2 regions of the Paenibacillus sp. KS-LC4 genome follow, and region 2 is predicted to be linked to the other one. Evidence: a T-box and tRNA genes for the amino acid it is inferred to sense, from the RefSeq annotation. Region 2 holds a T-box; the other holds one or more tRNA genes.
What was found. A T-box is a leader RNA that pairs with one kind of tRNA and senses whether it is charged. The one in region 2 lies ahead of tyrS (tyrosine--tRNA ligase), so its partner is inferred to be a tRNA-Tyr.

Region 1 (5,719 bases), 1.8 Mb from region 2:
TGACCCCGTAACTTCGGGAGAAGGGGTACCTCGGTAGGGTGAATAGCCCGAGGGGGTCGCAGTGAAAAGGCCCAAGCGACTGTTTAGCAAAAACACAGGTCTGTGCGAAGCCGTAAGGCGAAGTATACGGGCTGACGCCTGCCCGGTGCTGGAAGGTTAAGGGGAGCGGTTAGGAGCAATCCGAAGCTGTGAACCGAAGCCCCAGTAAACGGCGGCCGTAACTATAACGGTCCTAAGGTAGCGAAATTCCTTGTCAGGTAAATTCTGACCCGCACGAATGGCGTAACGACTTGGGCGCTGTCTCAACGAGAGATCCGGTGAAATTTTAATACCTGTGAAGATGCAGGTTACCCGCGACAAGACGGAAAGACCCCATGGAGCTTTACTGTAACTTGATATTGAACTTTGGTACGATCTGTACAGGATAGGTGGGAGCCTAAGAAGCATGAGCGCCAGCTTGTGTGGAGGCGACGTTGGGATACCACCCTGATCGTATCGGAGTTCTAACCTAGGACCGTGAAACCGGTTCGGGGACCGTGTCAGGTGGACAGTTTGACTGGGGCGGTCGCCTCCTAAAATGTAACGGAGGCGCCCAAAGGTTCCCTCAGAATGGTTGGAAATCATTCGGAGAGTGCAAAGGCATAAGGGAGCTTGACTGCGAGACCAACAAGTCGAGCAGGGACGAAAGTCGGGCTTAGTGATCCGGTGGTACCGAATGGAAGGGCCATCGCTCAACGGATAAAAGCTACCCTGGGGATAACAGGCTTATCTCCCCCAAGAGTCCACATCGACGGGGAGGTTTGGCACCTCGATGTCGGCTCATCGCATCCTGGGGCTGAAGTAGGTCCCAAGGGTTGGGCTGTTCGCCCATTAAAGCGGTACGCGAGCTGGGTTCAGAACGTCGTGAGACAGTTCGGTCCCTATCTGTCGCGGGCGCAGGAAATTTGAGAGGAGCTGTCCTTAGTACGAGAGGACCGGGATGGACGTACCGCTGGTGTACCAGTTGTTCCGCCAGGAGCACCGCTGGGTAGCCAAGTACGGACGGGATAAGCGCTGAAAGCATCTAAGCGCGAAGCCCCCCTCAAGATGAGATTTCCCAATTTAGTAAGACCCCTTGAAGACGACGAGGTTGATAGGTTCGGGGTGGAAGCGCAGCAATGCGTGCAGCTGACGAATACTAATCGGTCGAGGGCTTATCCTAATAAATACGCTAAAGTTTCAGAGCTTGTCTTTCGCATCCAGTTTTCAATGTGTAAATCACGTTGATATTGCAGTACAGCCCGAGGTCTGCAATGTAAGTAATCGGGAAAATGTGGCGGTGTAGCTCAGCTGGCTAGAGCGTACGGTTCATACCCGTGAGGTCGGGGGTTCGATCCCCTTCGCCGCTACCATATTTTCGGAGGCTTAGCTCAGCTGGGAGAGCATCTGCCTTACAAGCAGAGGGTCGGGGGTTCGATCCCCTCAGCCTCCACCATATATGTTTGACAATGACGCGGGGTGGAGCAGCCCGGTAGCTCGTCGGGCTCATAACCCGAAGGCCGCAGGTTCAAATCCTGCCCCCGCAACCAATTTTAAGCAATCATTTATGGAGCTGTGGTGTAGAGGCCTAACATGCCTGCCTGTCACGCAGGAGACCGCGAGTTCGAATCTCGTCAGCTCCGCCATTTTATTTTCGTTATAAGGCTCGGTAGCTCAGTCGGTAGAGCAGAGGACTGAAAATCCTCGTGTCGGCGGTTCGATTCCGTCCCGAGCCACCATTTTTATGGAGGGCTAGCGAAGTGGCTAAACGCGGCAGACTGTAAATCTGTTCCTTCGGGTTCGGTGGTTCGAATCCATCGCCCTCCACCATTTCTTTCACATCGAGAGTCATTAGCTCAGCTGGTAGAGCACCTGACTTTTAATCAGGGTGTCGTAGGTTCGAATCCTACATGACTCACCATTTTTAAAAAGCTGATTTGCAGAAAATAATCTGCGAATTTTTTTATTTATATGCAATTTCAAAAGCTCGGTATTGGTGTTATCACTAATACCGAGCTTTTTTTGTGTATTTTTATTAGGAGCGAAGCTTTAACTCTGCTAGTAGTTCAGTTAAGGAAGCGTCAAGACGAAGCTTTAATTCGTCACTTAGCTCATATCCGGCTGCCCCACCATCCAATTGTACGCGAGAAATTTGAGAGTCTACCGCATAGACGCCGCTGGAAAAATGCTTAGCACCCATGGAAGCAAGTACAGGCTTCAGGGAGTAATCAATAGACAGCAGGTGGGCCAGAGAGCCCCCAATGAAAAAAGGCGTAATGATTTTTTCTTCCAAACCCTTTTGAGGCAATAGATCGAGGAATGTTTTAAGAACACCAGTGAAAGAGGCTTTGTAGACTGGACTTGCGATAATAACGGCTCTAGCGCCTTCTACTAACGCTGTTGCTTCTACAATAGCAGGGCTGTCGAAACGGGCGTTAATGAGATCTTCCGCTGGTAAAGAAGCAACGGTAATATGGCGGAGTGTTACATTTTGGCTAATGAGCTGCTGCTCAATATATTGAGTAATGCCGGTTAGACGGGAACCAGGATTCGGGCTGCCCGATATGATGACAATCGTTGACATAATTATCGCTCCTCAAATCAATTACTTTTATTATTCCGATAAATTAACTTTTTTTTATCATAACACTTCAATCTTTTCGACGTCAATGACATTTATAGTAGGTGTTCATGATTATTAGCTCATTAGGGAATAATAGGCGGAAACAAGCTGATTAGCGATGCAAAGGGGTCCGTCTATGATGATATATGGGTTGGCGGCTTTTATAAGTTTGGCTATTGTGAGTGCAATGGTTCCGATTGTGAGAAGGTTCGCTTTGCAGCATGGGATTATGGATCGGCCGAATTCACGGAAAATTCATCGGCAGCCCATTCCCTTGCTCGGAGGGATTGCGATTTATGTGGCATGCACCGTTACGATTATTGCTTTTCAGGGAATGACATCGTTAAGCTGGACGATTGCAGTTGGTGGTGCGGTGCTTGTCACCGTTGGATTATTAGATGATAAAGCGAAGGCGGATGGAAAGGATTTCCCTGTCTGGCCTAGAGTGCTCGTTTATGGCGCAGTGTCCACGCTCCCCCTCTGGTTCCATATTCAAATAACAGGGGTGACGAACCCTGCTTCGGGCCTGTTCTTTTTTCTCCCACACTGGGTAGCCTGGCTTGGGACGTCAATCTGGATATTCGCGCTTATCAACATGATTAATTTCATGGATGGAGTGGATGGATTGGCATCCGGAGTATGTGTTTTATCAGCGGTCACGCTGTTTATTACTGCCTTGCTCAAAGGGCAGGCTGAAACGGCGATTTTAGCTGCTATTGTTGGAGGGGCGTGCTTGGGCTTTCTTTTGTTCAATTTTTATCCGGCCAGAATTTTCATGGGGGATGCAGGAGCTACGTTTCTTGGTTATACGCTCGCCGTTGTGGCCGTGGACGGAGCTTTCAAGAAAGCAACCTTCATTACAGTGCTTGTGCCGCTGCTTGCGCTAGGGTTGCCCATTATGGATACTTCCATCGTCATGCTGCGGCGGCTCGCTCGTGGCAAAGGACTGCATCATGCGGACAAGCTGCATACCCACCATGCGCTGATGAAGTGGGGATTGAACCAGGTGCAAACCGTATCCTTTCTATATTTAATTGCTGCATTGTTCTCTATGCTGTCGATCATTCTTTTACTGGTCATGGGCTGAATTACCTGTCCCAATATGTTACAATGACGAGAAAAAGCGTTCATTCGTGAGGCTTGCGATAGGAGATAGCAGAAAATGAGCACGACAGAATGGTTGAAACCGCTGGAGCGCATTTTGGACTGTCCAGTTCGTCTAGTAAAAATACAATTGTCCGAGTGGAATGATATAGCAGATAAAGATCACTATCTACAGGCAGAGGAGCCAGGACGCGCCCCAGTCTTGCAAGGACAACGTGTCCAGCGCAAGGATAAAATGTGGGTGGCTATTCGAGCAGTAGAGCATGAAGTCGAGGCTTTAGAAATAGAGGGCAGTCGCTTTGAGGCGAGCACGCTGGATTTACTAAGCTTTATGCTGCGTTGGAATGAAGCGATGCCGGCGCATGCTAAGGCTGCTGGCAAGCTTACGGAAAGCGAGAAGACTGCCCGCAGTATTGGCGAGTGGATTCAGGAGCAGTTCGAATCAGGAGAGCCGGGGCAATCAATGCCGGATCACTTGACAGCGGGAGGCAAGCTGTTTGCCGATATGATTCCTTTTTTACTAGTAACGGAATATTCGAATACGAAGCAAGCGGCATATGTGGAGCTGGAGAAGCTGCTGCGTTCCTTTCTCGCAGAGGAAATTTTATTAATACCGCTGCGGGAGCAGGAATGGCTCATTTGGGGCCCTGTTTCGTTGCTTAAGGAAGCGGATTCGGAGTTGTTTGATGATGACGATGAAGAATCGGTGGAGGATAACCTGGCTTCTATTTGTCTTGGGCTGCATGAGATGCTTGCCAGCGAGTGGATCGGTGAATGCCATCTGGCGGTCTCGCATCCGATCAGACCGGCGAAAGGCATTATAGAGACGACGGCTGCGCTGCGCGAAACGATAAATTTGGGACGGAAATTCCACGTTGGCAGCAATATTCATTTTCCGTGGAATTTGCAGCTGGAGCGTCTGCTGAATAGCATACCGGAGAGCCAGCGAGCCCGATATTTGGAGCAATCGCTAAAGCGTACAGAGCTTTTCGTAGAGGCAGAAATGCTTGCTACACTGGAAACCTTTTTCTCATTGGACTGTAATGTAAGCGAAACCGCGAAGAAGCTTTATATCCACCGCAATACATTATTATATCGTCTGGACAAGCTAAAACAGGAGACAGGGCTTGATGTTCGACAATTTCGTGATGCCGTCTTAGTCAAAATTATATTGCTATTGTACAAAGTTACGAAAAGACATTAGTTTTTTTGTAAAGTTTGTGCATAGTCATCTGAGGGCATGTGGGATAAGATAGGTCTATAAGAAAATTTCTTTTAGGGGGAAATTCACATGGCAGGCGTACGTTTAGAAGGTATTTACAAAAAATATCCGGGAACTGATAAAGCATCGGTAACTGACGTTAACTTAGATATCAAGGACAAAGAATTTCTAGTGCTTGTAGGTCCATCCGGCTGTGGTAAATCGACAACTCTTCGTATGATCGCAGGTCTTGAAGAAATTTCCGAGGGTAAATTGTTTATCGGCGAGCGTCTTGTTAATGACGTAGCTCCTAAAGATCGTGATATCGCGATGGTATTCCAATCTTACGCTCTTTACCCGCATATGAACGTATACCAAAACATGGCTTTTGGTTTGAAGCTTCGTAAATTCAAAAAAGCAGACATCGACAAACGCGTTCGTGAAGCTGCTAAAATTCTAGATATCGAGCATTTGCTTGACCGTAAACCGAAAGCTCTTTCCGGTGGTCAGCGTCAACGTGTCGCTCTTGGTCGTGCGATCGTTCGTGAGCCGCAAGTATTCTTGATGGATGAGCCGCTTTCCAACTTGGATGCGAAACTTCGTGGTCAAATGCGTGCTGAAATTTCCAAGCTGACTAAACGTCTTGAAACAACGACAATCTATGTAACGCATGACCAAATCGAAGCAATGACGATGGGTGATCGTATTGTTGTTATGAAGGACGGCTTTATTCAACAAACAGCTTCTCCGGATCACCTTTATAACCACCCAGT
Region 2 (5,719 bases):
CAGCAATGGCGCAACCGCCGCCTGCGTCGGCACTCCCGCTACTTTCAGTAACCGCAAAGCTTTCAATCGAGCTTGAATGGGCGGAGCCATCGGTGAAAAATGCTTGCGGATTGCCTCCAAATCCGTCTCCACCGTCATACTGACCCGCACCCGGCTTCCCAGCCGCAGCAGCAAGTCGATATCGCGAGTAACCAAGGGGCTTCTCGTCTGAACAAGCAAAAAATCCGGCGGCTCCTCCGCCATTGCCTCCAGCAAGGAGCGCGTCACCTGCTCCTTATATTCGGCTGGCTGATACGGGTCCGTGCTGGAGGACATAAAAATCGTCACAGGCCCCTTCGCCTTCGCTTTCCGCAGCTCCTTCTTAAGCAGCTCGGCGGCGCCAAGCTTGACATCAACCCAGCTTCCCCACTCCTGTCCACGAAAGATGGACACCGGCATGCCGCGCACATAGCAATAGGAGCAAGCAAAAGCGCAGCCCGTATAAGGATTCAGCGAATGACTGTAGCCTGACAGAAAGCCGGTCCCTTTATTAAGCAGCGTCTTCGGCTGCTTGTATAAAAGCTCATTTTTCATCGTGCCCCCTCCAGCTTTCCACAACATAGGCATGCGCTGTTTGCCATCTGCTATACTTATTCTGCTTCAATCAGCCTTGCCTGATTAGCTTTTCACAACTTTCCGCTTCATGCTGCGGATCATCGCTTTCGTATCCGGATCGATGCGGTACGATTCGGTTATTTTTTGCAGCGCTTTGTTATACGTGAACGTATCGAGCGCATTATTTTTCAAATAGACCATCGTCGGTTCCGGTTGCTTGATGTAGCAGATGGATACCGCCCATGCCACCGCCATTTTCACATAATAGGCAGGATGATCAATCTGATCAAGCCGCTGAAGCACCCGCTCAATATATTCCTCATTCACATAAAAATGAAGCAGCATAACCGCGGCAAAACGCAAATCATATTCCTGCTCCGATGCAAAATACGGCTGAATAAAATCCCATATTTCCTGCGAATGTTTTTTGGTCACCTTCAGCCCCGCACAAAAGCTATCGCAGACCGACCAATTATCAATTTTCGGCACAAAATCGGCGATATAGCGCTGAAGCTCCTCCATATCCGTCTTCACGAGGCCAATAACCATGCCTTGCAGCATGACTTCCTCGAAAAATTCATCGTCCGCCTCCGCCAAATAGGAGCGCCAGTCCCCCTTCGCAATTTCTGCCGCAAGCTTACGCAGCGCCGGCAGCCGAACACCCATTACATTGCTAATATTCGGTATCAATGACGCAGCAAACTTTTGATAGTCTGCCTCTGCCCGCAATAACAGCTCTTCCCGTATCGTTTGTGCCATTTCTATCCCCCGCTATTCCATTCATCTCGTCTTATCCTTACTATACCTCAAGTGGCCAAAGTTGTGAGGCTAAGAGAATGAAAGAGCAAGATATTGAAATCTATTACCGCCTATCACAACTCCTATAGCTTTCAATTTCATTACCTAGATAGGCTAGCTTTTGGTAAAATAGAGCTGTTCGCACGATCAGCCATCGCCTTATCATTCTATCCTCCAAAGGAGCGATTCCATTGATGAATCACGATTCATGCGTATTTTGCAGGCCAGAGCTAGAGGCGCGGCAGCGAGCTATATTAAGCAATGAAAGCTGCATCTTTTACCAAATGCCTCAGGACATTTTAATTGGCTCCGGTTTGATTGTACCGCGGCAGCACCGTGAAAATGTTTTTGAGCTGACGGAGCAGGAGTGGGCCGATACTTATCAGCTTGTACATAAGGTGAAGGCGCATTTAGATGAGCTGCATCAGCCAGATGGCTATAATTTGCAGTGGAATACGCAAGGCGCAGCAGGACAGCATCTGTTTCATTCTCATTTGCATATCATACCGAGATTTGCCGACGAGCCGCTGGCAGGCAAGGATTTGCGCAGCTTTTTGGGTAAAGAGGATAATCGCAGGCCCAGCTTGGCGGCCAATGCCTTCCAGCATGGAACTCCTATTAAATAGTTAAAAAAATAGCCAAACAGCTTCCTTATGCTGTTTGGCTATTTTTACACCGACTCTGTTTAGCTGGGCAACGGCCTCTATTCGAACTTTTCGCGGACTGAAACGCCGCTATTCTCTGCAATCAACGCTCGATGGAAAGTTTCGCGGACTCAGAAGCAGCTATTGGCTGCGAATGCCCCATTTTTGCACAAAAATCGCATGGATAGCGGCTTTCCTGTCCGCTCAACCGTCGAAATCAACAATATGCTTAAAATAGCGGATCGTCAGTCCGCAAAAGAAGTCATGCTGCTTGCTGCTTGCTTCACGCTAAATGCTCTAGCCCAATTTTACCAGGCTGTAGTTTTTTTTGCCTTTACGGATAATGATGAACCGTCCGCCAATGGCATGCTCCGCTGTAACGGTAAATTCGAGCTCCGTCACCTTCTCGCCGTTCATGGAGATGGCACCCTTCGTAATATCCTCGCGCGCCTGACGCTTGGAAGGCTCAATGCCGAGCTCGACGAGCCAGTCGACGATGTTTTTCGGCTCTCTGTCCGCTGTGAAGGTCGGCATTTCTTTAAAGCCCTGCTCAATTTCGTCCGCTGTCAGCGAGCGAATGTCGCCGCTGAACAATGCCGCTGTAATGCGCTTCGCCTGCTCCAGCAGCTCTTCGCTATGCACAAATTTCGTCATTTCCTCTGCCAGAGCCTTCTGCGCTTCACGTTTATGAGGCTCGGTCTGCACCTTCTCCTCAAGCGCTTCAATTTCCGCTTTGCTCAGGAATGTGAAAAATTTCAAGTATTTCACGACATCGCGGTCATCGGTATTCGCCCAGAACTGGTAAAACTCGAATGGCGTCGTTTTGCTTGGATCAAGCCAAATCGCGCCGCCCGCCGTTTTGCCGAATTTCGTGCCGTCGGCTTTCAGCATGAGCGGAATCGTCAGGCCGAACGCTTTCGCCTCCGCGCCTTCCTTTTTCCGAATCAGATCAAGGCCGCTCGTAATGTTGCCCCATTGATCGGAGCCGCCGATTTGCAGCTGCACATCCTCGTTCTGGAACAGGTGCAGGTAGTCGAGCGACTGCAAAATTTGGTACGAAAACTCGGTGAACGAAATGCCGCTATCGAGTCTGCTCGATACGACGTCCTTCGCCAGCATCGTATTGATGCTGAAGTTTTTACCGAAGTCGCGCAAAAATTCAATGACATTGATTTTGTGCGTCCAGTCGTAGTTGTTGACCATGCGCACCTCATTGTCGCCGTCGGTCATAAAAAGCTTTCTCAGCTGGGCACTTAATGCATCAACATTGGCCTGCACCTGCTCCAGCGTTTGCAGCGAGCGCTCGGTCTGGCGTCCGCTTGGATCGCCGATCGTTCCGGTCGCTCCGCCAATGAGAATAACGGGACGATGGCCCGCGAGTTGAAAACGTTTCAGCATCATAAACGGAATCAAGTGGCCGATATGCATGCTGTCGCCAGTCGGGTCAACGCCGCAGTACAGCGACACAGCCTTCGTATTCGTCAGCTCGCGAAGTCCCTCCGCATCCGTCTGCTGGTTAATGGCATCGCGCCATTCAAGCTCATCCATAATATTCAAAGCAAACAACCCCTTTTCCATTCAATAATAGTGGTCATGTTGTACGTTAATGAGCTCGGACTGAAACGCGCCGCGCCGCAAGAGGACTGTCGGTCGTTTCACCTTGGGCAACAAAAAATCGCCCCTTGTCTACTAGAGACATAGGGACGATTGAATAACCGTGGTACCACCCAACTTGCACGAACAGTCTGCAAACAACTGATCATACCGCTTTTAAGCGAAATAACGTTCGCCCTGCCGCTTGGCATTACCCAAGATACTCCAGAGTGTAATTCACAGCCCTTGTATGTGTCAGGTCTCATCAACCCCTGACTTTCTGCAACAGGGACAAAGCTGCTACTGCGCTCTATCAACGTATAACATGTATTAGATTATAGACAGTATAGCGGAACGTGAAAATCATTGCAAGCCTAAGTAAAAGCGAATGCTGACGCTTCTACAGCTCAACCTTTTCATATTGCTGCGTTTTTTTCACCGCCTTTTATTCCTTCACTGCTCCAATCGTCAGCCCTTGAACGAAATAACGCTGGAAAAAAGGATAAGCCAGCACGATCGGTCCCGTCGCCAACACGACCATTGCCATTCGCGACGTATCCTGCGGCATATTCTGTAATATGCTGGTGCTGATCGCCGCATTGGTCGAATTTTGCATAATAAACTGCATACTCGTTTCAATTCGCATCAGCATGGATTGCAGCGGCACCAGATTGGGCGAATCAATATACAAAAGGGCATTAAACCAGTCATTCCAATAGCCCAGCGTATTAAACAGGCCGATTGTAGCAATGCCGGGAAGCGACAGCGGCAGCACAAGCCGAATAAACGTTTGCAGCTCGCTTGCCCCGTCTATTTTTCCCGATTCAATAATGGCGGTTGGCACCATCGTACTGAAAAACGTTCGCATAATGAGAATATAAAACGCATTGACGAGCATCGGCATAATGAGCGCCCATATCGTATCCTTCATATTCAGCAGCTGCGTAACGACGATGAAGGTAGGCACCATGCCACCGTTGAACAGCATCGTAAAAATCGCAAAAAAGCTGAATAAACGACGATATTTAAAGCTTCTCTGGGAAATAGCGTATGCATAAAGCGTAATGATGACAAGGCTCAATAGCGTACCGACGACCGTTACAAAAATCGTAACGCCATACGAGCGCAGCAGCGCCTCGCCTGTCCGAAATATATAATGGTACGCCTCCAAACTCCATTCCTTCGGAATAATGCGGTAGCCGTTCGAGGCGAGTGATTTTTCATTCGTGAATGAAATGATGACCACGAATAGAAAGGGAAAGATACAAGCCATCGCAATAACACCTGTCAGCAGACTCAGGAGAAAGTTGGCAGCAGGTGAAATTTGATCGAATCGCCTTGGTTTTTTTACGGGCACGACAAGCTCCTCCTTCGTTTAAAACAAGGCATTATCCTTATTTTTTCTTCTGACGATGTAGTTCGACAGTATGACAAGCAGAAAGCCGACAAAGGACTGATAAAGCCCGGCAGCCGTGCTCATGCCGATTTCGCCGTTCACCTTCAAGCCCCGGAATACATACGTATCAATGACGTTGGTCATCGAATACAGCAGCCCCGAATCCCTTGGCACCTGATAAAAGAGTCCAAAGTCTGCATAAAAGATTTTTCCGACAGCCAGCAGCGTCATAATGGAAATGACCGGAGCGAGCAGCGGAATCGTAATATTCGTAATCTGCTTCCATTTGCCTGCACCGTCAATCATCGCGGCCTCATAAAGCGAGCGGTCAATTCCCATAATAGCCGCCAAATACACGACGCTGCTATAGCCAACGCCTTTCCACAGGTTGACCAATACGAGAATAAATGGCCACTTGGAAGGCTCCGAATACCAATTGATTCGCTCCATGCCCATCCATTCGAGCGTTTTATTCATCAGCCCTTTATCAAAGCTGAGGAAGCTGAATACAAAATAGCCGACAATGACCCAGGATAAAAAATAAGGCATAAACATCGCGGTTTGAAAAAGCTTGCTCAGCCGCCTATTTTTCAACTCGACCAAAATAATCGCCATCGCAACAGCCAAGATAAGTCCTAAAATAATAAATGCCGCATTATACAGCACCGTATTGCGCGTAATAATATAAGCATCC

Region 1: it encodes a tRNA-Tyr, which carries the amino acid that the T-box ahead of tyrS (tyrosine--tRNA ligase) is inferred to sense. The anticodon was not compared.

The regions. Positions count from the first base shown of each region.
Region 1 is NZ_CP145905.1:318,979-324,697, forward strand. It holds rRNA gene V5J77_RS01405 (23S ribosomal RNA) at 1-1,201, shown strand, start outside; tRNA gene V5J77_RS01410 (tRNA-Met) at 1,315-1,391, shown strand; tRNA gene V5J77_RS01415 (tRNA-Val) at 1,399-1,474, shown strand; tRNA gene V5J77_RS01420 (tRNA-Met) at 1,492-1,568, shown strand; tRNA gene V5J77_RS01425 (tRNA-Asp) at 1,588-1,664, shown strand; tRNA gene V5J77_RS01430 (tRNA-Phe) at 1,682-1,757, shown strand; tRNA gene V5J77_RS01435 (tRNA-Tyr) at 1,765-1,848, shown strand; tRNA gene V5J77_RS01440 (tRNA-Lys) at 1,864-1,939, shown strand; gene ssuE (NADPH-dependent FMN reductase) at 2,054-2,602, opposite strand; gene V5J77_RS01450 (MraY family glycosyltransferase) at 2,778-3,728, shown strand; gene V5J77_RS01455 (helix-turn-helix domain-containing protein) at 3,804-4,949, shown strand; gene ugpC (sn-glycerol-3-phosphate ABC transporter ATP-binding protein UgpC) at 5,037-5,719, shown strand, end outside.
Region 2 is NZ_CP145905.1:2,102,965-2,108,683, reverse strand. It holds gene V5J77_RS09020 (radical SAM protein) at 1-573, opposite strand, end outside; gene V5J77_RS09015 (DNA alkylation repair protein) at 658-1,353, opposite strand; gene V5J77_RS09010 (HIT domain-containing protein) at 1,587-2,018, shown strand; gene tyrS (tyrosine--tRNA ligase) at 2,334-3,593, opposite strand; T-box leader at 3,733-3,955, opposite strand; gene V5J77_RS09000 (carbohydrate ABC transporter permease) at 4,075-4,986, opposite strand; gene V5J77_RS08995 (ABC transporter permease subunit) at 5,005-5,719, opposite strand, start outside.